3 linked regions of the Diaphorobacter ruginosibacter genome follow. The main gene of each other region encodes a partner of the protein of the gene in region 2 in a complex. Links are inferred from orthologs where the notes say so. Each region holds a gene or a part of one and is shown on either strand. Other genes may lie near its edges. The genes, in order: secA, secY and secG.

Region 1 (11,177 bases), 640 kb from region 2 along the record:
CTACTTACGGCTGGAGCAATTGTTTCGCCGCCTCGGCGAATTGATTCCGCGCGCGCATCCGACAGACCACCATTTCGCACTGGTCACCATGTTCGAGATCATGGATGTTGCCGCCCGAGCCGATCTGAAGACGGATGTATTGAAGGACCTGGACAAGCAGAAACTCCTGCTCGACTCCTATCGAGGCAATCCTTCCATTTCAGAGAAAGTGCTCGACGGATTCATCGCGCAGCTGGATGGCTGTTTTGCCGACCTGAACGGCCAGCCCGGCAAGACGGGACAACCGCTTGCCGAGAACGAGTGGCTGATGGGCATCCGCAGCCGCATCGGTATTCCGGGCGGCACCTGTGGCTTCGATCTGCCCGCCTACCATGCGTGGCGCCACCTTTCGCCCGAACAGCGCCAGCGTGATCTGGAGGATTGGGCCGGCACGCTTGCGCCACTGGCCGAATCCGTTCTGGTTCTGCTGCGCCTGATGCGCGATTCGGGCATGCCGCAGAAGGTGGTCACGACACGCGGCCAGTTCCAGCAAACGCTGCCGCACGGCCGCACCTTCAATCTGCTGCGCCTGCGGATCGATCCTTCGCTGCACCTGATCCCCGAGATCAGCGGAAACCGCCTGCTGGTTTCCGTGCGCCTGATGCAACAGGATGAATCAGGCAAGCTGCTGCCCGCAGCGGAAGACGCGAGCTTCGAGCTCACGCTGTGTTCCTGATCTGACAACAGCAAGGGTGCCACGCGTCTCGCGTCCATCCAGCCCCCAACCGACCATGACGAAGAAAGCCGATTCGCCGACGCCAGCCCCACCTGCTCAGGCAGAGGCGGGCTCCGGCCCCAAGTACGTACCCTGCCCCACCTGCGGCGGGAAGAGTCTGTTCACGCCCGCCAATCGCTTCCGCCCCTTCTGCAGCGAACGCTGCAAGCAGATCGATCTGGGCGCATGGGCCAATGAGGATTTTCGCGTTCCCACCGAGGCACCGCCCGAGGACAACCTCTACGGCGACCCCAAGCTCGGAAACTGAGAACGCATCAACGCGCCCGAGAGCGTGTTCAGCCAATGGTGGCCGGATCGAAAGGTTCGCCGCGCTCTTCGGCAAACCATTCCAGCACCGGCACGGCGCCCGGCAGGATGGGCTTGACCTGGGGCGGCCAGGGCTCCCAGGACATGCTCTGGCCCTCGCGCATCTCGAACTCGCCCTGCCACTCGAACACCTTGCACCAATGCAGGCGCACCAGCGCATGCGGATAGTCGTGCTCGGTCACCTTCCAGACACTGGCCGTGCCGATGGTGATGCCGAGCTCTTCCTGAAGTTCACGGCGCAGCGCCTGCTCGACGGTTTCCCCCGCTTCGAGCTTGCCTCCCGGAAACTCCCAGTAGCCGGCATAGGGCTTGCCTTCGGGTCGCGAGGTGAGCAGCATCTCCCCGTTGGATTTCAGCAGGATGCCCACCGCGACCTCGGTGTGCTTGCGCGGCGCATGCTCAGACATTCGACTGGCGCCCCGCAAAATCACGCGCGAACTGGTAGGCCACGCGGCCGCTGCGTGAGCCGCGCTCCAGCGCCCAGACCAGCGCCTCGGGGCGCGATTGCTGGATGGCTGCATCGGCCACACCCAGCGAACGCAACCATTGCGCGACGATGGTGAGGTACTCCTCCTGGCTGAAGGGGTAGAAGCTCACCCACAGGCCGAAACGCTCGGACAGCGAGATCTTCTCCTCCACCGCCTCGCCGGGATGCACCTCGCCATCGTCCGTGTGCGTGTAGCTGAGGTTTTCCTTCATGTACTCGGGCAGCAGATGGCGACGGTTGCTGGTCGCATAGATCAGCACATTCGGCGTCGATGCAGCCACCGAGCCATCGAGAATCGACTTGAGTGCCTTGTAGCTCGCCTCGCCATCCTCGAAGCTCAGGTCGTCGCAGTACACGATGAACTTCTCGGGGCGGCCCGATACCACCTCGACGATGTCCGGCAGGTCGGTCAGGTCCGTCTTGTCCACCTCGATCAGGCGCAGACCCTGGGGCGCATAGGCATTCAGGCAGGCCTTGATGAGCGAGGACTTGCCCGTTCCGCGGGCCCCTGTCAGCAGGACGTTGTTGGCAGGCTTGCCTTCCACGAACTGCTGCGTGTTGCGCTGGATCTTTTCCTTTTGCCCATCAATTTCCTTGAGCTCGTCGAGCTGCATGGCCGCCAGGTGTCGCACCGGCTCGAGCGTACCGTGACCGCTGCTGCGCTTGCGATAGCGCCAGGCCACGGCAGCCCCCCAGTCCGGCTCGGAGAGCGGCTTGGGCAGCACGGATTCAATTCGGTCGATCAGTTGCTCGGCCCGCATCAGCAGGCGTTCGAAGGCTTCGTTCATGTCTCTGGCTTCTTCTGTCTGGATAAGTCCGATTCAAGTGGGTTGTCGACCAGCGGTGAATCGGCACTCCCGAAAAACATCCATCAGGAGCGGTAGTCCGCGTTGATGGTGACGTACTCATGGCTCAGGTCGCAGGTCCAGACGGTGTCCTCTGCAGTGCCGCGGCCCAGTTGCACACGCACCGTGATCTCGCTCTGCTTCATCACGCGCTGGCCGTCTTCCTCCTTGTACGAAGGATTGCGGCCACCCTGCGTGGCCACATGCACGTCGTCCAGGAACAGTTCGATGCGGGTCTGGTCAAGATCCTCGATGCCGGCGTAGCCCACCGCTGCCAGGATGCGCCCCAGGTTCGGATCGCTGGCGAAGAATGCGGTCTTGACAAGCGGCGAATGGGCAATCGCGTAGGCCACCAGGCGGCACTCGTCGGACGTCTTGCCACCTTCCACGCGCACCGTGATGAACTTGGTCGCGCCTTCACCATCGCGAACGATGGCTTGCGACAGTTTCTGTGCCACCTCCAGCAAGGCCGCCTTGAGCAGCTTGCCGTGCTCGCTGTCGAGCGAGGTCACGGGAGTGTTCGAGGCCTTCTGCGATGCCACCAGGATGAACGAATCATTGGTCGACGTGTCGCCGTCGATGGTGATGCGGTTGAACGACTGGTCGGCCAGTTCGCGCACCAGGCCATTCATCAGTTCCGGAGCGATCTGCGCATCGGTGGCAACAAAGCTCAGCATGGTCGCCATGTTCGGACGGATCATGCCGGCGCCCTTGGAGATGCCCGTCACGGTGACCAGCGCATCGCCCAGCTTCACTTGCGTGCTGCAGGCCTTGGGCACCGTGTCGGTGGTCATGATGCCCTGTGCGGCTTCGCCCCAGTTGTCAGGCCGTGCCTCGCCGATCGCCTTCGGCAGCGCGGCGGTGATGCGATCCACGGGCAGCGACTCCATGATCACGCCTGTCGAGAACGGAAGGATCTGCTCGCTGCGCACGCCCAGCAGTTCGCTCATGGCCGCGCAGGTGGCGTGGGCACGGGCCAGGCCGTCGGCACCCGTACCGGCATTGGCATTGCCGGTGTTGATCACCATCGCGCGGATGGCGCCTCCCTGGGCCAGATGTTCACGGCAGATCTGCACGGGTGCCGCGCAGAAACGGTTCTTGGTGAACACGCCCGCGACGGCCGCACCCTCGTCCAGCAGGAAAACCGTGACGTCCTTGCGGTTGGCCTTGCGCACGCCGGCTTCCGTCACACCAATGCGCACACCGGGAACGGGATGGAGAGAGGAAGCATCAGGAGCTGAAAGGTTCACTGGCATTTGGCGCTGTCCTTGAAAGCGAAGAGGGAAAGGTACTGAGAATTTCGATCGCCCCCGGAGTTACACCCGGGGAATTCCTGATCGTACAAGCAAAAACACGGGCATGAAGCCCGTGTTATTTTTAGTGCAGCAGATCAGGCGAGTTTGCCGTGGCACTGCTTGTACTTCTTGCCGCTTCCGCACGGGCAAGGGTCGTTGCGGCTGATGCGCAGGCCCTCGTATTCGGAGGGCAGCGGCTGGTTCTCGGGTGCATCCGGATCGGAGCCCTCGGTCAGGTCGGAGCTGCCATGGTAGGTGGCGCCGCCCAGGCGGTCGCCCTGGTCTTCCAGGGCCTGCGATGCCTGGTCCAGTTGCTCGTTGGACTGGATCTGCACCGTCATGAGCGTACGTGTGACCGCGTTCTTGACCTGGTCGATCAGCTGGCGGAACAACTCGAACGCTTCGCGCTTGTATTCCTGCTTGGGCTGCTTTTGCGCATAGCCGCGCAGGTGGATGCCCTGGCGCAGATAGTCCAGCGCCGAGAGATGATCACGCCAGTTGGAGTCGAAGCTCTGCAGCAGCACCATGCGCTCGAACTGGTTGAAGTTCTCGCTGCCGACCATCGCCACCTTGGCCTCGAACTGCTCGCGCGCCGCGGCCTGCACCTTTTCGAGGATTTCCTCATCGGTGATGGACTCGGAGCCCTGCACGTCCTGCTGCAGCGGCAACTGGATCTGCCAATCGGCAGCCAGCGCCTTTTCGAGCCCGGGCAGGTCCCACTGCTCTTCCACCGACTCCTGGGGCACGTACTGGCGCACCACGTCGGCCATGCAGTCGTCGCGCATGGCGGCGATCAGGACGCCCAGGTCCTTCGCATCGAGAATCTCGTTGCGTTGCTGGTAGATCACCTTGCGCTGGTCGTTGGCGACGTCGTCATACTCAAGCAACTGCTTGCGGATGTCGAAGTTGCGCGCCTCCACCTTACGCTGCGCGGATTCGATGCTGCGCGTGACGATACCGGCCTCGATGGCCTCGCCATCGGGCATCTTCAGGCGATCCATGATGGCCTTGACGCGGTCACCCGCGAAGATGCGCATGAGCTGGTCATCCAGGCTCAGATAGAAGCGCGAGGAGCCCGGATCGCCCTGGCGGCCGGAGCGGCCACGCAGCTGGTTGTCGATACGGCGCGACTCATGGCGCTCGGTGGCGATGATGCGCAAACCGCCCAGCGCCGCCACCTTCTCGTGATCGACCTTCCAATCGTCGCGTGCCTGCTGGATGCGCGCCGCGCGTGCGGACTCATCGAGAGACTCGTCGGCCTCGATGGCCGCAATGGCCTTCTCGATGTTGCCGCCCAGCACGATGTCGGTACCGCGGCCGGCCATGTTCGTGGCAATGGTGATCATGCCCGGACGGCCTGCCTGCGCAACGATGTCCGCCTCGCGTGCATGCTGCTTGGCATTCAGCACCTGATGGGGCAGGTTCTCGCGGTTGAGCAGCTCGTCGATGATTTCGGAGTTCTCGATCGAGGTCGTGCCCACGAGTACCGGCTGGCCACGCTCATGGCATTCGCGGATGTCCTTGATCGCCGCTTCGTACTTCTCGCGCGTGGTCTTGTAGACGCGGTCGAGCTGGTCGTCGCGCTTGCTCGGACGATTCGGAGGAATCACCACGGTCTCGAGGCCGTAGATTTCCTGGAATTCGTAGGCTTCCGTGTCGGCCGTGCCGGTCATGCCGGACAGCTTTGCGTACAGGCGGAAATAGTTCTGGAAGGTGATCGAGGCCAGGGTCTGGTTCTCGGCCTGGATCTCCACGCCTTCCTTGGCTTCCACGGCCTGGTGCAGGCCATCGCTCCAGCGGCGTCCCGCCATCAGGCGACCCGTGAACTCGTCGACGATCACGATCTCGCCGTTCTGCACGACGTAGTGCTGGTCGCGGTGGTAGAGATGGTTGGCGCGCAGCGCTGCATACAGGTGGTGCATGAGCGCAATGTTGGAAGGATCGTAGACCGATGCGCCTTCTGCAATCAGGCCCGCCTGCGTGAGCAGCTGCTCCGCATGCTCATGGCCCTGCTCGGTCAGGAACACCTGATGCGACTTCTCGTCGAGCGTGAAATCGCCCGGCTTGGTGACGCCTTCGCCCGTGCGCGGATCGGCTTCGCCTTCCTGGCGCGTGAGCGCCGGAATCACCTTGTTCATCGCCACATACATGGCGGTATGGTCCTCGGCCTGGCCGCTGATGATCAGCGGCGTGCGCGCCTCGTCGATCAGGATCGAGTCCACTTCGTCGACGATGGCGAAGTTCAGCCCGCGCTGCACGCGTTCCTGGCCTTCGTAGACCATGTTGTCGCGCAGGTAGTCAAAACCGTATTCGTTGTTCGTACCGTAGGTGATGTCTGCGCCGTAGGCCGTCTGCTTTTCCTCGCGCGGCATCTGCGGCAGGTTGATGCCGACCGACAGGCCCAGGAAGTTGTAGAGACGGCCCATCCAGGTCGCATCACGGTTGGCGAGGTAATCGTTCACCGTCACCACGTGCACGCCCTTGCCGGACAACGCGTTCAGATACACGGGCAGCGTGGCGGTCAGCGTCTTGCCTTCGCCGGTACGCATTTCAGCGATCTTGCCGTAGTGAAGAGCCATGCCGCCCAGCATCTGCACATCGAAGTGGCGCATCTTCATGATGCGCTTGGAACCCTCGCGAACCACGGCGAATGCTTCGGGAAGCAGGCTGTCCAGCGATTCGCCCTTGGCGACGCGGTCCTTGAACTCCTGTGTCTTGCCACGCAGCTGGTCGTCGGTCAGCTTCTCGAACTCGGGCTCGAGGGCATTGATGCGAACAACGGTTTTGCGATATGTTTTAAGCAACCGATCATTACGGCTGCCAAATAATTTGGTGAGAAAGTTGGTGGCCATGCAAACAGGACCGCCCAACGCGCAGAGGCGCGCCGGAGCGACCGTAATCCCTAAGACGAATTGGTATCAGATGGGGCCGCTCCCGGAAATTGCAACAGGCGGTTGAACTGCTGCACCGCATCCGAAGGCGGGGGCTCGTGGTCGGATTCTACTCGCGCACTGTGCATGGCCCTTCAGATTTGTTCGGAGAGCTGGGTGGATGCGCGGGTTTGTCGGATTTCGGCCCGCTGGCCGACACCATTCGCTCTGCGCGATACTGGCGGCGCTGTTTGCGCACGCCGATAATTGAAGGCAACGCCCGCCCCGCCTGCATTTCAGCGGCACACATCCCACATGCTACGACGCCATCAAGCCATCCCTCTGCTGCAAGCCGCACAGGCATCCCCTACGCTGGCACAGCTGTCCCGGCTGACCAGCGACTCGAGCGCCCGCCTCAAGGCCATCGAGCCCCTGATTCCCCCCGGGATGCGGGCATCCATCCAGGCCGGGCCCATTGAAGGGAGCACCTGGTGCCTGCTGGTCAAGGGCAATGCGGCGGCCTCCAAGCTCCGACAGTTGCTGCCATCGTTCGAGGCGCACTTGCGGTCCAAAGGGTGGGATGTTCAGTTCATCCGTATCAAGATTCAGGCTCGTAGTGCGGGGTGACTTGTGTGGGGTGGTTGCTTGCTTTCTTGCTTTCTTGCAGCCTTCTGCTTCCTGTGTTTCAGGGTAGAGGCCGGGAGTGCCCCCGGCGGGGCAGTAACTTTTTGGTCTTGCCCAAAAAGTCACCAAAAATGCGCTTGGAATGCGGGGGCACGCGGTGAAACTCACTGCGCGCCTGCGGCGCTCCGTTCGAACAAACACCGCGAGTCAGCTTGCAAGAGGTGTATACGGCACATTGCTTCGCTCGTGCCGGGCTCGCCCGACTTCGGGCGAGCTGACTGCGCCCACTTTGAACAGCAGTGTTGAATTGGGGCACGATACATCTCGCGAAGTCGCGAGATGTCCAGGCACGAGCGCAGCGACGTGCCGAGTGCTCCTCCCCTTCAACTGACTCACGGCGGCTGTCTGAACGGAGCGCCGCAGGCGCAGAGTGAGTTCTGCCGTGGGTATTAAGAACGCCTTTTTGGTGACTTTTTGCGCGCGCAAAAAGTTACTGCCCCGCCGGGGGCAGTCCCGGCCTCCACCCTCAAAGCAAACACCTACTCCCACCCGAACTACGAGCTTCGAACTACGAAGTACCAATAACAGAACGCGCTACTTCACCACCAACCGGCCCAAGAAAAGAAAAAGCCCACATGCTTGCGCATATGGGCTTTCTGTCTGGTGCCGGTTGTCGGATTCGAACTGACGACCTACCGCTTACAAGGCGGGTGCTCTACCAACTGAGCTAAACCGGCGAAGCTCTTATTCTAGCGTCGATTTCAGCGTCTTTTCGGAAAAAGCAGGAAAAAATCTTCCCCGCTTCTCTTTCCTACTTGACCCGCTTCAACGACGGACGCGCACCACCTCCGGCCGGAGGCTTGGGCGGTGGAGTGTCCTCATCCGAATCGGCCAGCGACGCGCTGCCGCCATCCACGGGCACCAGTTGGGGCGGAGTACGCTCCGCAGGCGAATCGGGGGACTCACCCACATCACCCTGTTGTGCACCCATCTGCGCGGGTGCAATCGAATGCAGTGCCGCGCCGCCCGACAAGGTGTCCACCGGCGGCGGGAATGCCATGCCCTGCCCGTTCTCGCGTGCGTAGACAGCCACCACGCGCCCCACCGGCACCATGATTTCACGCGCCACGCCGCCAAAACGGGCCTTGAACTCGATGAAATCATTGCCCAGTTGCAGGCCGCTGGTGGCGTCGTAACTGGCGTTCAGGACGATCTCGCCATCCTTCACGAATTCGCGGGGCACCTGGACGGACTCGTTCACGCTCACCACGATGTAGGGCGTGAATCCGTTGTCGATGCACCATTCGTGAATCGCACGGACCAGATATGGTCGGGTGGATGAGATTTCCGGAGCGTTGATCATGATGAAAAGGCGTTGGTGCGCAATGACTTCGGCAAGACGCGATTACTTGCGCATCACCTTTTCGGAAGGAGTCAGTGCCTCGATATAGGCAGGACGCGAGAAGATGCGCTCTGCATACTTCAGCAGCGGGGCTGCATTCTTGCTCAGCTCAATGCCATAGTAGTCAAGGCGCCAGAGCAGCGGTGCAATCGCCACGTCGAGCATCGAGAAATTCTCGCCGAGCATGTACTTGTTCTTCAGGAACACGGGCGCGAGCTGGGTCAGGCGGTCACGGATGTGCGAGCGGGCCTTTTCCAGCGCCTTGTCGTTGCCCTTGGAGGCGCGCGACTCGAGCGTGTTCACGTGCACGAACAGTTCCTTTTCGAAGTTGAGCAGGAACAGGCGCACGCGGGCGCGGTCGACCGGGTCACCGGGCATCAGCTGGGGATGGGGGAAACGCTCGTCGATGTACTCGTTGATGATGTTCGACTCGTACAGGATCAGGTCGCGCTCGACCAGAATCGGCACCTGGCCGTACGGGTTCATCACATTGATGTCTTCGGGCTTGTTGTAGAGATCCACATCGCGGATTTCGAAATCCATGCCCTTTTCGAACAGGACGAAGCGGCAACGGTGTGAAAAAGGACAGGTCGTACCCGAATAAAGCACCATCATGGTGAGCGGCTCCTAAAAAGTCAAAAGAGTGGACGCTTGCGCGGCCACTCTGCACCAGCCGGGCACCGCCCGGCTGATAGAACAAGTCGTTGATCAGCGATTACTTGACGTCTTTCCAGTAGGCGGCGTTGAGCCTCCACGCAATGAACGTCATGATTCCCAGGAAGAACAGAACCCAGACGCCCACACGGACGCGCGTATTTTGCGCTGGTTCGCCCATCCATTGCAGGTAATTCACGAGATCACCTACAGCCTCATCGTATTTCTGGGGCGTCATGGTACCAGCGCTGACCTGTTCCCACCCCTTGAATACCTGAGTCTTTTGTCCGTGGCTTTCGACTTCCTCGAAGACCGGACGGCGCTCGCCCTGCAATTGCCACAGCGGATGCGGCATGCCGACGCTCGGGAAAGCCAGGTTGTTCCAGCCCGTCGCCTTGGTGTCGTCCCGGTAGAAGGTACGCAGGAAGGTGTAGAGATAGTCCGCCCCCGTGCCCTGATGACCGGCGCGCGAGCGGGCAATGACGGTGAGGTCCGGTGGGTTGGCACCAAACCACTCCTTGGCCTGTTTCGGATCGATGGCCGCCTTCATGGTCTCACCGATCTTCTCGGTGGTGAACATCAGGTTGTCCTTGATCTGCTGCTCGCTCAGGCCGATGTCCTGCAAGCGGTTGATGCGCATGAAGGCCGCCGAGTGGCAGTTCAGGCAATAGTTCACGAAGATCTTGGCGCCGTTCTGCAGCGACGCCGTGTCGCTCACGTTGACAGGCGCCTTGTCCCAGGCGATTCCTCCTTCGGCAGCCTGCGCTCCTGCGGCGATTCCCAGAGCCGCAACCAGGGTCAAGATAACTTTTTTCATCATGGTGTGTGGCTCCTGCTCAATGCGCGGCAAAGGTGACGCGGTCCGGTACCGGCTTGGGCTCGCCCAGGCGGGACCACCACGGCATCAACAGGAAGAAGCCGAAATAGAACAGCGTACCTACCTGCGAGACGCGCTCGCCGATCGGCGACGGTGGCTGGACGCCAAGGTATGCCAGAACCACGAACCAGACCACGAAGATGGCATACAGCCACTTGTGCCAGCCGGGACGATAGCGAATGGAACGTGCAGGGCTTTGGTCCAGCCATGGCAGGAAGAACAGGATGATCACAGCGCCACCCATCACCACCACGCCCCAGAACTTGGCGTCGATCGAGAGCATGAGGGCAATCACGACAATCGCAGCCACCGCGACCGCGCCCTTGGCGATCTTCGGCAGTGCGGACTTGAAGATGCCGTAGCCGGCGCCCAGCACCACGCAGGCGATCAGCGCATACATCATCTCGCTGGTGATGGCACGCAGCATCGAGTAGAACGGCGTGAAGTACCAGACGGGCGCGATGTGGTTCGGCGTCTTCAGCGGGTCGGCCGGAATGAAGTTGTTGTACTCGAGGAAGTACCCGCCAAACTCAGGCGCGAAGAACACCACCGCCGAGAAGATGAACAGGAAGATGCAGACGCCGAAGATGTCGTGCACTGTGTAGTAGGGATGGAACGGCACGCCGTCGAGCGGGTGGCCCTTGTCGTCGACCGGCTTGCCCGGACCCTTGATCTCGATGCCATCGGGGTTGTTGGAACCCACATCGTGCAGCGCCAGCAGGTGGGCCACCACCAGGCCGAGCAGCACCAGCGGCACCGCGATCACGTGGAAGCTGAAGAAGCGGTTCAGCGTTGCGTCGCCCACCACATAGTCGCCACGGATCAGCAGCGCGAGGTCGGGGCCGACGAAGGGAATCGCGGCGAACAGGTTCACGATGACCTGCGCGCCCCAGTAGGACATCTGGCCCCATGGCAGCAGGTAGCCCATGAACGCCTCGGCCATCAGCGCAAGGAAGATGGCGCAGCCGAAGATCCAGACCAGTTCGCGCGGCTTGCGGTACGAGCCGTACAGCAGCCCGCGGAACATGTGCAGATAGACGAC
Region 2 (6,476 bases):
GTCACATCGGAGATCGAAGTGATGCGGATACCCAGTGCGCCGAGAGCGCGCACCGACGACTCGCGACCTGGGCCCGGGCCCTTGATCTCGACGTCGAGGTTCTTGATACCTTGTTCAATGGCAGCGCGACCGGCCACTTCCGAAGCCACCTGAGCAGCGAACGGAGTCGACTTGCGCGAACCCTTGAAACCCTGGCCGCCGGACGAAGCCCACGACAGGGCGTTGCCTTGGCGATCAGTGATGGTGATGATCGTGTTGTTGAACGATGCGTGCACGTGAGCGATGCCGTCCGAAACGTTCTTGCGAACCTTCTTGCGAACACGCTGTGCAGCATTGTTGGCGGGAGATTTAGCCATAGTGCTCTACCTAGTCTTTACTTCTTGAGTGCCGCTGCGCCCTTGCGCGGACCCTTGCGAGTGCGGGCGTTGGTGCGCGTACGCTGGCCACGCATTGGCAGGCCTCGGCGATGGCGGAAGCCGCGATAGCAACCGATGTCCATCAAACGCTTGATGTTCATGGTGGTTTCGCGACGCAGGTCACCTTCGATGGTGAACTGGGCGATTTCGTCGCGGATCTTTTCCAGATCAGCGTCGGTGAAGTCCTTGACCTTCTTGGCGTAGTCGATTCCGCAGGCTTCGCAGATCTTGCGAGCGCGTGTACGACCGATGCCGAAAATGGAAGTCAGGCCAATCTCCGCGTGCTTGTGCGGAGGGATGTTGATACCAGCGATACGTGCCATTTGCGTCCTCTAATGTCTCAATCAGCCTTGGCGCTGCTTGTGGCGGGCATCTGTACAGATGACACGCACAACGCCCTTGCGGCGGATGATTTTGCAGTTGCGGCAAATCTTCTTGACCGAAGCCGAAACTCTCATTGCATTCTCCTAAATTTCCAATCGTCCCGGCTGCCTGCAGCGGAACACAAAGTCTCATCAAAAGTCTTGTGCCCGCGATACATCGAAGGGCATCAATTTACCGTTGCTATCAGGCGAACCCAGCATTATGCCGTATCCGCCCGATTCTTGCTTGACTCAGCGTCAGAGCGTTGTTTTAAAGTTAGCCTTCTTCAACAACGACTCGTACTGCTGCGACATCATGTAGTTCTGAACCTGGGCCATGAAGTCCATGGTCACGACCACGATGATCATGAGTGAGGTGCCGCCGAAATAGAACGGCACGTTGTACTTCAGGATCAGGAACTCCGGCAACAGGCAGACGAATGTGATGTACACAGCGCCCACAAGTGTCAGTCGCACCAGGATCTTGTCGATATAGCGTGCTGTGTTCTCGCCAGGACGGATGCCCGGAATGAACGCACCACTCTTCTTCAAGTTGTCCGCTGTCTCACGGCTGTTGAACACCAGCGCCGTGTAGAAGAAGCAGAAGAAAATGATTGCAGCAGCGTAGAGCAGCACATAGATTGGCTGACCCGGGGTAAGCGTACCCGCGATGTCCTTCAACCAGCGCATGGACTCACCGGCACTGAACCAGTTCACCACAGTAGCAGGCAACAAGATGATGGACGAAGCGAAGATCGGAGGGATCACACCCGCCATGTTGAGCTTCAGAGGCAGATGGGAGGATTGACCGCCATACACCTTGTTGCCCACCTGTCGGCGTGCGTAATTGACCAGAATCTTGCGCTGACCGCGCTCCACGAACACGACGAAATAGGTCACCAGGGCAATGATCACGACGATCAGAATTGCCGCCAGCGGGCCCATGGCGCCGGTACGAACAAGCTCCAGCATGCCACCGACAGCACTCGGCAGGCCTGCAGCAATACCACCGAAGATCAGGATGGAAATACCATTGCCCAATCCACGCTCGGTGATCTGCTCACCCAGCCACATGAGGAACATGGTGCCAGCGGTGAGGCTGACAACGGCCGTCATGCGGAAGCCGAACCCGGGGTTCAGCACCAGGCCGGCGGAGCTCTCCAGAGCGACAGCAATACCAAGCGACTGGAAGATGGCCAGGCCAAGCGTACCGTAACGCGTGTACTGGGTGATCTTCCTGCGGCCGGCTTCGCCTTCCTTCTTCAACTGCTCAAATGTCGGGACCACATAGGTCATGAGCTGCATGATGATCGATGCCGAGATGTACGGCATGATCCCCAGTGCGAACACCGTGAAGCGCGAAAGCGCCCCACCCGAGAACATGTTGAACAGGTTCAGAATGCCACCTTGTTGGCCACTGAACAGCTGCTGGAGCTGCGCTGGGTCGATACCAGGCACCGGGATATGCGCCCCGATGCGGTAGACGACCAACGCCAGCAACAAAAACACCAGCCGGCGACGAAGATCGCCGAACTTGCCCGTTTTCGCGATTTGAGCTGCGTTAGTAGCCACGGATGCCTTTCTTGTTAGCCCAATCAGGCCACGGAGCCGCCGGCTGCTTCGATGGCAGCCTTAGCGCCTGCTGTAGCGCCAATGCCGTTCAGCTTCACAGCCTTGGTGAGTTCACCAGACTTGATCACCTTCACGACCTTGGCCAGCTGGCCCACCAGACCGGCATTCTTCAATGCAGCCACGTCCACTTCGGCCAGGCCGAGCTGGTTCAGAGCCGTCAGAGTCACTTCAGCGTTGAACTTCAGTGCTGCAGACTTGAAACCGCGCTTGGGCAGACGACGTTGCAGAGGCATCTGACCGCCTTCGAAGCCTACCTTGTGGTAGCCACCCGAACGCGACTTCTGACCCTTGTGACCGCGGCCGGCGGTCTTGCCGAGGCCGGAGCCGATACCACGGCCCACGCGACGCTTGGCGTGCTTTGCACCGTCTGCAGGCTTGATGCTATTGAGTTCCATCATCAATCCTTTCAGAGGACTTTGACCAGATAGCTGATCTTGTTGATCATGCCGCGCACTTCAGGCGTGTCCTTGAGTTCGCTCACGCTGTTGAGCTTGCGAAGACCCAGGCCACGCACGGTGGCGCGGTGCGATTCCTTGGTGCCGATAGGGCTGCGCACCAGTTGAATCTTGACTGTTTGTTGCGTTGTCATTGCTTGCCTCTCAATCAGGCTGCGAACAGGTCTTCAACGCTCTTGCCGCGCTTGGCTGCCACTTCTGCGGGAGTCGTGGAGTTAGCCAGTGCGTCGAATGTTGCACGAACCATGTTGTAGGGATTGGACGAGCCGTGGCTCTTCGCAACGATGTCGGTGATACCCATCACCTCGAACACTGCGCGCATCGGGCCGCCCGCGATGATGCCGGTACCCTTGGGGGCCGGAGCAACCATCACGTGTGCAGCGCCATGGTGGCCGTTCACGGTATGGTGCAGGGTGCCGTCCTTCAGGGACACCTTCACCATGTTGCGACGGGCTTCTTCCATAGCCTTCTGCACGGCAGCAGGCACTTCCTTGGACTTGCCCTTGCCCATGCCAACGCGGCCATCGCCGTCGCCAACCACGGTCAGTGCAGCGAAGCCGAGAATACGACCACCCTTCACAACCTTGGTGACGCGGTTCACCGCGATCATTTTTTCGCGCAGACCGTCGTCACGACCTTCGTCTTGCACCTTGGGGGAAAACTTTGCCATTTTTATCCGCTCCGCTTAGAACTGCAGACCCGCTTCGCGGGCAGCTTCAGCCAAAGCCTTCACGCGGCCGTGGTATGCGAAACCAGCGCGATCGAAAGCCACTTTTTCAACGCCAGCAGCCTTTGCCTTTTCAGCAATGCGCTTGCCGATGGCTTGTGCAGCCGAGACGTTGCCGCCCTTGCCTGCACCGCCGAGCGACTTGCGCACGTCGGCTTCTGCAGTGGAGGCCGAAGCCAGCACCTTGGAGCCGTCGCCGGAAATCAGCGTCGCGTAGATATGGAGGTTCGTACGATTGACGGTCAGGCGTGCGATGCCTTGCTGGGCAATACGAATGCGCGTCTGACGGGCACGACGAAGACGCTGCTCTTTCTTTGTCAACATGTTGCAGCTCCTTACTTCTTCTTGGTCTCTTTGATGACGACCTTCTCATCCGCATAACGGATGCCCTTGCCCTTGTAAGGCTCGGGAGGACGCACAGCGCGGATTTCTGCAGCCAGCTGGCCAACGCGCTGACGGTCTGCACCCTTCAGGATGATTTCCGTCGGCGTGGGAGTCGCCACAGTGATGCCCGCAGGCATCTCGAAGTTCACGGGGTGCGAGAAGCCCACGGCCAGGTTCAGCTTGGAACCCGAAGCAGCAGCCTTGAAGCCCACGCCGATCAGCGTCAGCTTCTTCTCGAAACCCTTGCTCACGCCCAAGACCATGTTGTTCACCAGCTGACGCATGGTGCCGCTCATGGCATTGGCTTCGCGGGACTCATTGACAGGGGCAAACGTCAGCTTGCCGTCTTCCAGAGCCACCTTCACCAGGGCGCTGGGGGTCAGGGACAGAGTGCCGCCTGCGCCCTTGACGCTGATCTGGTTGTTGTTCATCGACACGTCCACGCCTTGTGGGACGGTCACTGGGGATTTGCCTACACGGGACATTTCAGTTTTCTCCTCAATGCCAGTGATTAAGCGACGTAGCAAAGCACTTCGCCACCCACACCGGTAGCACGTGCCTTGCGGTCAGTCATCACGCCCTTGGGAGTGGTGACGATTGCCACGCCCAGACCGTTCTGCACGGTAGGAATGGAATCACGACCCTTGTAGACACGCAGGCCGGGGCGGCTCACGCGCTCGATACGCTCGATCACTGGACGACCGGCGTAGTACTTCAATGCGATTTCGAGTTCGGACTTGCCGTCTTCCGTCTTGACTTGGAAGCCGTCAATGTAACCCTCGTCCTTCAGCACTTGGGCAATGGCAACCTTCACCTTGGAAGATGGCACCGAAACGGATGCCTTGGAAACCATTTGCGCATTGCGAATGCGGGTCAGCAAGTCAGCGATGGGATCACTCATGCTCATGTTGTATCTCTCCTGCCTGCTTACCAGCTGGCCTTGGTGACACCGGGGATGTCGCCAGCAAAAGCCAGTTCACGGATCTTTGCGCGACCCAGACCGAACTGGCGGAACGTGCCACGTGGGCGGCCAGTGATTTCGCAGCGGTTGCGCTGACGGGTCGGGTTGGCGTTGCGTGGGAGCTTCTGCAGACCCAGACGGGCTGCATCACGCTCTTCATCGCTACGCTTGGCATCGCCAGCAATTGCCTTCAGTTCTGCGTACTTGGCAGCGTACTTGGCGGCCAGTTTTTCGCGCTTGAGTTCGCGCTGGATCAAAGCTACTTTAGCCATACGCTGCCTTTAGTTCTTGAACGGGAAACGGAAGCCCTGCAGAAGCGCCTTGGCTTCGTCGTCGGTCTTGGCCGTTGTGGTGATGCTGATATTGAGACCGCGCAGTGCGTCGACCTTGTCGTACTCAATTTCAGGGAAGATGATCTGTTCTTTGACGCCGATGTTGTAGTTGCCACGGCCGTCGAAAGCGCGACCGGAGATACCACGGAAGTCACGGACGCGGGGCAGAGCCACGGTCACGAAACGGTCCAGGAATTCGTACATCTGAACGCCACGCAGGGTCACCATGCAGCCAATGGCTTGGCCTTCACGGATCTTGAAACCGGCGATAGGCTTCTTGGCCTTGGTCACCACAGGCTTCTGACCAGCAATCTTGGTCAGGTCGCCCACAGCGTGGTCCATCACCTTCTTGTCAGCCACGGCTTCGCTCACACCCATGTTCAGGGTGATCTTGGTCAGACGCGGGACTTCCATAGGAGACTTGTAGCCGAACTTCTCTGTGAGTTCAGCAACAATCTTTTCGCGATAGTATTTTTGCAGTCGTGCCATGTTGACTCCTTAGGCTGCCTTGATTTCGGCGCCGTTGGACTTGAACACGCGAACGCGCGAACCGTCAGCTTGCACCTTGATACCAACGCGGTCAGCCTTGCCCGTAGCAGCATTGAAGATTGCCACGTTGGACTGGTGGATAGGCATGGCCTTTTCCACGATGCCGCCAGTCGTACCCTTCATGGGGTTCGGCTTGACGTGCTTCTTGACCAGATTGATGCCTTCCACGATTACGTGGGAGTCATCCTTGCGCAGCGACACTGTGCCGCGCTTACCCTTGTCGCGCCCTGTGAGCACGATGACTTCATCGCCCTTGCGAATCTTGTTCATGACTCGTGTCCTTAGAGAACTTCAGGCGCCAACGACACGATCTTCATGAACTTTTCAGTACGCAGTTCACGTGTCACGGGGCCAAAAATGCGGGTGCCGATAGGCTCCAGCTTGGAGTTCAGCAACACTGCTGCGTTGCCATCGAATTTGACGAGCGAACCGTCGCCACGGCGGATGCCCTTGGCTGTACGAACCACCACTGCGCTGAGGACGTCGCCTTTCTTGACGCGGCCGCGCGGTGCTGCTTCCTTGACGCTCACCTTGATGATGTCGCCGACGCTTGCATAGCGGCGCTTGGAACCACCCAGCACCTTGATGCAGAGGACGGACTTCGCGCCGGTGTTATCGGCGACGTCTAACCGAGATTCTGTCTGGATCATTTCAATAT
Region 3 (9,127 bases), 800 kb from region 2 along the record:
GATCGGCAGCAGCGGCAGCCAGTTCCACGACAGGATGCCCGCACCCATGGCCGCGAAAGTGCCCTGGCTCTGGCCGGCGACGATTTCGGTCAGGTTCATCGAACCCGACACCATGATCACCACCAGGAAGCAGAAGCCCATGGCGATTTCATAGGACACCATCTGCGCGGAAGCACGCAGCGCGCCGAGGAAGGCGTACTTCGAGTTCGAGGACCAGCCGGCGATGATCACGCCGTAGACTTCGATCGAGGTGATCGCCATGATCAGCAGCAGGCCGGCATTCACGTTGGCCAGTGCGACATCGGGCGCGAAGGGAATCGCCACCCAGGCGGCCAGGGCCGGCATGATGGCCATCAGCGGGCCCAGGTAGAACAGGCCCTTGGCAGCCGCCGTCGGCTGGATCAGTTCCTTGGTCAGCAGCTTCAGGCCGTCGGCCAGGGGCTGCAGCAGGCCCATGGGGCCGACGCGGTTGGGACCGAAACGGATCTGCATGAAGCCGAGCAGCTTGCGCTCCCACAGCGTCAGATACGCCACGGCGCCCATCAGCGGGGCCACGATGCAGACGATCTTGAGCAAAATCCAGAGGACCGGCCATACCACGCCTGTCCACCAGGCCGCCTGAATGGCGTTCAGGCCGCCGTTGTAGATTGCGTCAATCATTGGGCAGCTCCTTTCAGTGCTGCACGACCGTCAGCAGTCAGTTGCAGCGAAGGTGCGCGGCGCACCAGGCTGTCCAGTTGGTAGATGCTTGCAACGCACGGTTCGGCGGATGGGGCCTTCTCGGCCTTCAGCGGCGCCTTGGTGGCGTTGTTCAACAGCTCGGCGGGAACCGAGGTCACTTCGCCGGCCTGCTTGCCCGTGATGCGGGCCAGCACGTCCTGCGAGGTCTCGTAGTTCATGTCCTGCAGATCCATCAGGTTGCCCAGAACACGCAGAACCTTCCATGCGGGACGCGCGTCGCCTGCAGGCTTGACCACGGCGTGGAAGCTCTGCACGCGGCCTTCCGCGTTGACGAAAGTACCTGCGGTTTCGCTGAACGGAGCGATCGGCAGCAGCACATCGGAGAATTCCATGTTGGCCTTGAAAGGGCTCATGGTCACCACCATCTGTGCGTTGTTCAGGGCCGACTTGGCCTGTGCGCCTGCGGAGGAGTCGAACTCCGGCTCGGTGTTCAGCAGCAGCACGGCCTTGAGTGCGCCCTGCAGCATCTGGCCGGCATTCAGCCCGCCCTGCTGCGGCTGGGCCTTGGCCCACTGCGCGCCCACGGTGTTGGCTGCTTCGGTCAGATAGCCGACGGATGCGCCCGTCTGCTCGCCGATGAACCGGGCCAGTGCCAGCAGGTTCGATGCGTTGGCGTGATGCGCCGCGGCATTGCCCAGCAGGATCGCCTTGCGCTCACCCGACAGCAGCGATGCAGCCACGGCACGCGCACCTTCGCTCACGCTTTCCACGGCGATCGGTGTCGGCATGGACTTCTCCGCGGCCACGGCGGCAGCGATCTGAGCCAGTGCGTCGGTCCACAGGGCGGACGGAGCCACGATGGCCTGCGCCACCGGCATCGCCCAGTCGTGGACCGAGGCGTTGATGACGTTCACGGCGCAGCCCTTGCGGGTGGCCTGGCGGATGCGCTGAGCGAACAGCGGATGATCCTTGCGCAGGTTGGAACCCACTACCAGCACGGATTGCAGCGTCGACAGCGAAGCGATCGACGTGCCCAGCCAGCGCACACCCTGGGGCGCTTCGAATTCCGAATTGCGCAGGCGGTAGTCGACGTTGTCGCTGCCGATGCCGCGCACCAGCGAACCGGCCAAGTACAGCTCTTCCAGCGTGCTGTGCGGGCTGACCAGCGCACCGATGCTGTTGGCGCCATGGTCGTTCTTGATGCCGCGCAGGCCGTTGGCCACGTATTCCAGAGCGGTCTGCCAGTCGACTTCCTTCCACTCGCCGCCCTGCTTGAGCATCGGGCTGGTCAGGCGCTCTTCACCGTTCAGGGACTCGTAGGAGAAGCGGTCACGGTCGGCAATCCAGCACTCGTTGACTTCTTCGTTCTCGAACGGAACGACACGCATCACCTTGTGGTTCTTGACCTGGACGATCAGGTTCGAGCCCGTGGAATCATGCGGCGATACCGACTTGCGGCGCGACAGTTCCCAGGTACGGGCGCTGTAGCGGAACGGCTTGCTCGTGAGTGCACCCACGGGACAGATGTCGATCATGTTGCCCGAAAGCTCGGAGTCGACCGTGTCGCCCAACACCGTGGTGATCTCGGAGTGCTCGCCACGGTTGATCATGCCGAGCTCCATCACGCCGGCCACTTCCTGGCCGAAGCGCACGCAGCGGGTGCAGTGGATGCAGCGGGTCATCTCCTGCATGGAGATCAGCGGGCCGACGTCCTTCACAGGAACGACGCGCTTTTCCTCTTCGTAGCGCGAAGTGGAGCCACCGTAGCCGACAGCCAGATCCTGCAGCTGGCACTCGCCGCCCTGGTCGCAGATCGGGCAGTCCAGCGGGTGATTGATCAGCAGGAATTCCATCACCGATTGCTGGGCCTTGATGGCCTTCTCGCTCTTGGTGCGGACGATCATGCCCTGCGTGACCGGCGTGGCGCACGCAGGCATGGCCTTGGGCGCCTTCTCGACGTCCACGAGGCACATGCGGCAGTTCGCCGCAATCGACAGTTTCTTGTGGTAGCAGAAGTGAGGGATGTAGGTGCCCGCCTTCTCAGCCGCATGCATGACCATGCTGCCTTCGGACACCTCTACCTTCTTACCGTCCAGTTCAATTTCAACCATATGCTTTTCTCGCGATCCGGCGGCTTATGCAGCCTGCTTGGAAGCGTTCTGGATCTTCGCTTCAAACTCGTGACGGAAGTGCTTGATCATGGCGCGCACCGGCATTGCAGCCGCATCGCCCAGCGCACAGATCGTGCGGCCCATGATGTTCACCGACACCGAATCCAGCAGTTCGATATCTTCCGGACGGCCTTCACCGTGCTGAATGCGGTTGACCACGCGCCACAGCCAGCCCGTGCCTTCGCGGCAGGGGGTGCACTGGCCGCAGGACTCGTGCTGATAGAAGTACGACAGGCGCAGCAGGCTCTCGACCATGTCGCGCGAATCATCCATCACGATCACGGCGCCCGAGCCCAGCATGGAGCCGGCCTTGGAGATGGAGTCGTAGTCCATCGTGCATTCCATCATGATGTCGGCGGGCAGCACGGGCGAAGACGATCCACCGGGGATCACGGCCTTGAGCTTGCGGCCGGTGCGCACGCCGCCCGCGAGCTCGAGCAGCTTGCTGAACGGTGTGCCGAGCGGAATCTCGTAGTTGCCCGGCAGGTTCACGTCACCGCTCACCGAGAAAATCTTGGTACCGCCGTTGTTGGGCTTGCCGCACTCGAGGTAGGCCTGCCCGCCATTGCGGATGATCCACGGCACGGCCGCGAATGTCTCGGTGTTGTTGATGGTCGTCGGCTTGCCGTACAGGCCGAAGCTGGCAGGGAACGGCGGCTTGAAGCGCGGCTGCCCCTTCTTGCCTTCCAGCGATTCGAGCAGCGCGGTTTCCTCGCCGCAGATGTAGGCGCCGAAACCATGGTGCGCATGCAGTTGGAAGCTGAAGCTGCTGCCCATGATGTTGTCGCCGAGGTACCCGGCTGCACGGGCTTCCTCCAGAGCGGCTTCAAAGCGCTCGTAGACCTGGAAGATCTCGCCGTGGATGTAGTTGTAGCCCACCGAAATGCCCATCGCATACGCGGCAATGATCATGCCTTCGATGACGATGTGGGGGTTGAACATCAGGATGTCGCGGTCCTTGCAGGTACCCGGCTCACCCTCGTCCGAATTGCAGACGAGGTGCTTCTGGCCGGGGAACTGGCGGGGCATGAAGCTCCACTTGAGGCCCGTGGGGAAGCCCGCGCCGCCACGGCCGCGCAGGCCGCTTTCCTTCATGGTGGCGATGACCTGGTCCTGCGTGAGACCCTCGCCGCCATCCTTGCCGAGCAGCTTGCGCAGCGCGACGTAGCCGCCGCGCGCTTCGTAGTCCTTGATGGACCAGTTGCTGCCGTTCAGGTCCGCATAGATCTGCGGATTGATGTGGCGGTCATGGAAGCAGGTCTCGACACCGGTGGCGGCGAACTTGTTCAGGACGGCATTGGCTGCTGCATTCATCATGCCTTGCCCTCCGCAGCCTTGAGGCCGTCGATCAGTTCGTCGAGCTTTTCATTGCTCATGAAGCTGCACATGCAGCGGTCGTTCACCAGCATCACGGGCGAATCGGCGCAAGCGCCGAGGCATTCCGACTGCTGCAGCGTGAACAGGCCGTCGGCCGTGGTCTGGCCCATCTTGATGCCAAGCCTGTGCTCGAGATGGTGCAGCGCCTTGTAGCCGTCGCGCAGTTGGCAAGGCAGGTTGGTGCAGACGTTGAGCTTGTACTTGCCGACAGGCTGCTGGTTGTACATGTTGTAGAACGTGGTGACTTCGTGCACCGCGATCTCGGGCATGCCGAGAACTTCGGCGATCACCGCCTCGCTCTCGGCGCTGACCCAGCCCTGCTCCTGCTGGACGATCGACAGGCAGGCCATGACGGCCGACTGCTTCTGATCAGCCGGGTACTTGGCCACCTCACGCGCAAAGCGCTCCTTGGTCGCTTCAGTAATCATCGGTCAACGTCTCCAAACACGATGTCCAAGGTGCTCAGCACCATCACAGCATCGGCCAGCATGTGGCCGCGGCACAGCTCGTCCATGGCGGACAGGTGTGCGAATCCTGGTGGACGGATCTTCAGGCGATAGGGCTTGTTCGCGCCATCGCTGATGAGGTAAATGCCGAACTCGCCCTTGGGATGTTCGACGGATGCATAGGCTTCGCCTTCCGGCACATGGAAACCTTCGGTGAAGAGCTTGAAATGGTGGATCAGGTCCTCCATGTTGCTCTTCATGCCTTCGCGTGCAGGCGGTGCAATCTTATGGTTCTCGGTGATGACCGGGCCGGGATTGGCACGAAGCCAGTCCACGCATTGCTTGATGATGCGGTTGGACTCGCGCATCTCGGCCACGCGTACCAGATAGCGGTCATAGCAGTCGCCCTTGGTGCCGACCGGCACGTCGAAGTCGAGGCGGTCGTAGACTTCGTAGGGCTGGCTCTTGCGCATGTCCCAGGCCAGGCCGGAGGCACGCAGCATCGGACCTGTCAGGCCGAGGTTCATCGCGCGCTCTGCGGTCACCACGCCGATGTCGACGTTGCGCTGCTTCCAGATACGGTTGTCGGTGAGCAGGGTCTCGTACTCGTCGCAGTTCTTGGGGAAACGTGCCGTGAAATCGTCGATGAAGTCCAGCAGCGAACCCTGACGGTTCTTGTTGATCTCCTCGATCGCACGGGCATTGCGGACCTTGCTTGCCTTGTACTGGGGCATGGAATCCGGCAGATCGCGGTACACGCCACCCGGGCGGAAATAGGCCGCATGCATGCGCGCACCCGACACCGCCTCGTACATGTCCATCAGGTCTTCACGCTCGCGGAACGAGTAGATCAGGATGGTGGAGCTGCCGGCGTCGTTGCCCGACGAACCCAGCCACATCAGGTGGTTCATGATGCGGGTGATCTCGGAATACATCACGCGGATGTACTGCGCGCGGATCGGCACCTCGATGCCCAGCAGCTTCTCGATGGCCAGGCAATAGGCGTGCTCGTTGCACATCATCGAGCAGTAGTCCAGCCGGTCCATGTAGGGGAGCGACTGGATGAAGGTCTTGCTTTCGGCGAGCTTCTCGGTCGCGCGATGCAGCAGGCCGATGTGGGGATCGGCGCGCTGAACGACTTCGCCGTCCAGCTCAAGCACCAGACGCAGCACACCGTGCGCTGCTGGGTGCTGCGGACCAAAGTTCAGTGAGTAGTTCTTGATTTCAGCCATGGTCTTCCGTCAAAAAGGCGCTTGCGCGCCTTTCAATGCAGCCCCCCGTAGTTGTCTTCCCGGATGATGCGCGGGGTGATTTCCCGCGGCTCGATGGTCACCGGTTGGTAGACCACACGCGCGGCCTCCGCGTCGTAGCGCATTTCGACATGGCCCGACAGCGGGAAGTCCTTGCGGAACGGGTGGCCGATGAAGCCATAGTCGGTCAGAATGCGGCGCAGGTCATCGTGGCCGTCGAAGACGATGCCGAACAGGTCGAACGCCTCGCGCTCGAACCAGTTGGCACCCGCCCAGATCTCGGAGATCGTGGGCAGCACGGGGAAATCGTCATCCACGCAGAACGCACGCACGCGCACGCGCTGGTTCAGCGTCACGGAAAGCAGGTGCGAGACCACCGCAAAGCGCGGGCCGTCGGTACCCACGCCCGCATAGGCCGAATAGTCCACGCCGCACAGATCCATCAGGATCTCGAACTTGCAGCTGGCTGCGTCACGCAGGGTCTGCATGACTTCGAAATAGTGGGCGGCCGGAACCTCGATGGTCACCTCGTCGAGCGCGATGCTGATGCTGCGCACCTTGTCGCCGAGCACGGAGGCGAGGTTGTCGCGCAGGATTTCAGGGTGAATTGCATTGACAGTCATATTCACCTCTTCAGACGCGGGCGATGGTGTTGGTGCGGCGAATCTTCTGCTGCAGCTGGATGATGCCGTAGATCAACGCTTCGGCTGTCGGAGGGCAGCCCGGCACATAGACATCCACCGGTACGATGCGGTCGCATCCGCGCACCACCGAGTAGCTGTAGTGGTAGTAGCCGCCGCCATTCGCGCACGATCCCATGGAGATCACCCAGCGCGGCTCGGACATCTGGTCGTAGACCTTGCGCATCGCCGGCGCCATCTTGTTGCACAGCGTGCCGGCAACAATCATCAGGTCGGAGTGACGCGGACTCGCGCGGAACACTTCAGCACCAAAGCGGCCGATGTCGTAGCGCGCAGCGGCCGCATGCATCATCTCCACCGCGCAGCACGCCAGACCAAAGGTCATGGGCCACAGCGATCCGGTCTTGGCCCAGTTCACCACCGAGTCGTAGCTCGTGGTGACGAAGCCCTTGCTCATCACACCTTCAATCATCGTCTTTGTCCTTTGAACGACCGGTCATTCCCAGTCGAGGGCGCCTTTTTTCCACTCGTAGGCGAAGCCCACGACCAGAATGGCCAGGAACACCAGCACTGCCACAAAGCCCGTCATGCCGACGTCTTGCAAGGTCACCGCCCACGGGAAGAGGAAGGCGATTTCCAGATCGAACAGGATGAAGAGAATGGCAACGAGGTAGTAGCGCACATCGAATTTCATGCGCGCGTCGTCGAATGCTTCAAAGCCGCATTCGTAGGGGGAGTTTTTTGCTTCGTCCGGGCGATTGGGGCCCAGAATGTACCCTAGTGCCAGAGGTACGACGCCTACGCCGATACCAACCAGGATGAACAAAAGAACGGGGAGGTATTGATCGAGGTTCATCGGAGGGCGCTCACCGCAGAAGGCCGGGACCCAGGCTTGCCGCTTGCCGAGCAAGCCTGGGTTGGTCTTTGTGTATTGGTGCCGTCGGCGAGACTCGAACTCGCACAGCTTTCGCCACTACCCCCTCAAGATAGCGTGTCTACCAATTTCACCACGACGGCATTTGACTGCGTCCGGATGGCATGAGGAGTCCTTCGCTTTGCTTCAGACTGTTTGGCTTTCCAGACAGAACGGTATTCTACTCCGGAAAAACCCTGTCACAACCAAGAACGCAGAAATTTCTAATTTTTTTAGTTCTTCGGAATTTCGGCAGCGCCGGAAGCCGGCACGGCAGCAGGCGCAGGCACCGAAGCGTCTGTACTGGCAGGCCCTGCGGCCGGCGCAGGAACAGCGGCGGCAGGGCCCTCGAGCACGCTGCCGGTGCTGGTCGGACGCGCATTGCCGAAGTAGGCCAGCGCCAGCGTGGACACGAAGAACACGGTGGCAAGCGCCGCCGTGCTGCGCGACAGGAAGTTCGCGCTGCCCGATGCACCAAACAGGCTGCCCGAGCTGCCGCTGCCGAACGCGGCGCCCATGTCGGCGCCCTTGCCGTGCTGCACCAGGATCAGACCGATCATGCCGAGCGCGGACAGGATCTGCACCGCCAGAATGATATTGACCAACATACCCATGTTCTAACTCCTAACGTATTCGTATACGGTTTGATTGCGGCTTCAGGATGCCGCGGAAATGATTTGCAGGAAGTCGGCCGCCTTCAGCGAAGCGCCTCCGACCAGACCCCCATCGATATCGGGCTGCGCCAGCAGCTCGGCGGCATTGGCCGCATTCATGCTGCCGCCATAGAGCAGCTTGATATCTGCCGCACGCTGCGAGGCTGCCGCCAACTGAGCACGGAGCACGGCATGCACCTGCTGCGCCTGCTCGGGCGTGGCCGTCTTGCCTGTACCGATAGCCCAGACCGGTTCATACGCGACGATGATCTCGCTCACGCAGTGGCTCACGGCGTGGATTGCCGCCGCCAGCTGGCGCTTGACGACCGCCTCCGTCTTCCCTTCTTCGCGCTCTGCCAGTGTTTCGCCGACGCACACGATCGGCGTGATGCCGGCAGCAAGGGCACGCTGCGCCTTCGCACCGACGACGGCATCCGTCTCGCCATGGTACTGGCGGCGCTCGGAATGGCCGACCAGCACGTAGCGCACACCGAACTCGCCCAGCATCGCGGCCGACATTTCACCGGTGTACGCACCGGATTCATGTGCCGAGACGTCCTGCGCACCAAGGGCGATGGGCGAATTGGCAACCAGCTGCTGTACCTGCGCGAGGTAAGGCGCAGGAACGGCCACGGCGATGTCGCAGCGCGCACGCGCGCCGACACCTTCGCGCAACGCGCTCAGCAGTGCGGCATTGGCAGCAAGGCTGCCATTCATTTTCCAGTTTCCGGCGATGAGTTTCTTGTTGTTCATGAGCCCCAAGTCAGAACGATCTTGCCTGTATGTTGATTGGATTCCATCAATTCATGCGCCTGCGCTGCCTGATCGGCCGGGAAGGTGCTGTGGATCACAGGACGAACCTTGCCAGCCGCAAGCAACGGCCAGACACGCTCGCGCAGCGACCTGGCAATTGCACCCTTGAACTCGACCGGACGCGGCCTCAGGGTCGATCCCGTGATGGTCAGGCGGCGACGCAGCACGAGGCCGGCGTCGAC

Evidence for each region.
Region 1: the proteins of secY (region 2) and secA are in contact, whole or in part, in a crystal structure (PDB 3DIN), measured with the Thermotoga maritima proteins. The link is inferred for Diaphorobacter ruginosibacter from one-to-one orthologs. Residues at the interface, in WP_004081795.1 of Thermotoga maritima: Glu108, Gly109, Glu110, Glu111, Ala236, Glu237, Arg238, Arg239, Ile240, Thr241, Ile242, Gln243, Tyr244, Ala245, Arg246, Arg247, Val248, Thr249, Gly250, Arg251, Arg252, Val253, Tyr254, Gly256, Ala257, Ser258, Thr259, Tyr260, Leu261, Pro262; in WP_004082002.1 of Thermotoga maritima: Glu261, Ala262, Arg263, Lys300, Ala301, Arg302, Thr303, Ile304, Ile305, Leu323, Tyr324, Asp325, Pro326, Val329, Ser330, Tyr333, Ile336, Lys340, Phe345, Val349, Glu363, Phe364, Tyr374, Ser375, Gly376, Gly377, Glu393, Ile395, Thr482, Ser483.
Region 3: secY (region 2) and secG share a complex: the UniProt entries of both Escherichia coli proteins name them as parts of the sec protein translocase complex. The link is inferred for Diaphorobacter ruginosibacter from one-to-one orthologs.

Annotation. Positions count from the first base shown.
Region 1 is NZ_CP060714.1:1,035,043-1,046,219, reverse strand. What follows is about bases 3,604-6,878. They hold secA (preprotein translocase subunit SecA), read right to left. Parts: upstream 6,561-6,878; coding sequence 3,804-6,560; downstream 3,604-3,803. Other genes in these bases: argJ (bifunctional glutamate N-acetyltransferase/amino-acid acetyltransferase ArgJ), read right to left, coding at 3,604-3,669. Also shown: cell division protein ZapD, read left to right, coding at 1-715; H9K76_RS04725 (DNA gyrase inhibitor YacG), read left to right, coding at 771-1,022; 8-oxo-dGTP diphosphatase MutT, read right to left, coding at 1,051-1,488; H9K76_RS04715 (ATP-binding protein), read right to left, coding at 1,481-2,356; more of argJ, read right to left, coding at 2,440-3,603; H9K76_RS04700 (hypothetical protein), read left to right, coding at 6,894-7,205; H9K76_RS04690 (ClpXP protease specificity-enhancing factor), read right to left, coding at 8,014-8,565; H9K76_RS04685 (glutathione S-transferase N-terminal domain-containing protein), read right to left, coding at 8,608-9,219; H9K76_RS04680 (cytochrome c1), read right to left, coding at 9,320-10,075; H9K76_RS04675 (cytochrome b), read right to left, coding at 10,095-11,177. UniProt on the Escherichia coli protein: Required for protein export, interacts with the SecYEG preprotein conducting channel.
Region 2 is NZ_CP060714.1:399,929-406,404, reverse strand. Bases 194-3,119 are described here. They hold secY (preprotein translocase subunit SecY), read right to left. Parts: upstream 2,351-3,119; coding sequence 1,037-2,350; downstream 194-1,036. Other genes in these bases: rpsE (30S ribosomal protein S5), read right to left, coding at 3,014-3,119; rpmD (50S ribosomal protein L30), read right to left, coding at 2,817-2,999; rplO (50S ribosomal protein L15), read right to left, coding at 2,374-2,805; rpmJ (50S ribosomal protein L36), read right to left, coding at 761-874; rpsM (30S ribosomal protein S13), read right to left, coding at 374-739. In the rest of the region: more of rpsK, read right to left, coding at 1-193; more of rpsE, read right to left, coding at 3,120-3,535; rplR (50S ribosomal protein L18), read right to left, coding at 3,551-3,916; rplF (50S ribosomal protein L6), read right to left, coding at 3,928-4,461; rpsH (30S ribosomal protein S8), read right to left, coding at 4,488-4,883; rpsN (30S ribosomal protein S14), read right to left, coding at 4,904-5,209; rplE (50S ribosomal protein L5), read right to left, coding at 5,219-5,758; rplX (50S ribosomal protein L24), read right to left, coding at 5,768-6,088; rplN (50S ribosomal protein L14), read right to left, coding at 6,100-6,468. UniProt on the Escherichia coli protein: The central subunit of the protein translocation channel SecYEG. Consists of two halves formed by TMs 1-5 and 6-10.
Region 3 is NZ_CP060714.1:1,199,898-1,209,024, reverse strand. Bases 6,404-9,127 are described here. They hold secG (preprotein translocase subunit SecG), read right to left. Parts: upstream 8,094-9,127; coding sequence 7,713-8,093; downstream 6,404-7,712. Other genes in these bases: H9K76_RS05485 (NAD(P)H-quinone oxidoreductase), read right to left, coding at 8,882-9,127; tpiA (triose-phosphate isomerase), read right to left, coding at 8,136-8,885; H9K76_RS05505 (NADH-quinone oxidoreductase subunit A), read right to left, coding at 7,063-7,422; H9K76_RS05510 (NuoB/complex I 20 kDa subunit family protein), read right to left, coding at 6,559-7,038; H9K76_RS05515 (NADH-quinone oxidoreductase subunit C), read right to left, coding at 6,404-6,548. Outside these bases: NADH-quinone oxidoreductase subunit NuoH, read right to left, coding at 1-660; NADH-quinone oxidoreductase subunit NuoG, read right to left, coding at 657-2,792; NADH-quinone oxidoreductase subunit NuoF, read right to left, coding at 2,817-4,166; NADH-quinone oxidoreductase subunit NuoE, read right to left, coding at 4,166-4,657; H9K76_RS05520 (NADH-quinone oxidoreductase subunit D), read right to left, coding at 4,654-5,907; more of H9K76_RS05515, read right to left, coding at 5,940-6,403. UniProt on the Escherichia coli protein: Subunit of the protein translocation channel SecYEG. Overexpression of some hybrid proteins has been thought to jam the protein secretion apparatus resulting in cell death; while this may be true it also results in FtsH-mediated degradation of SecY.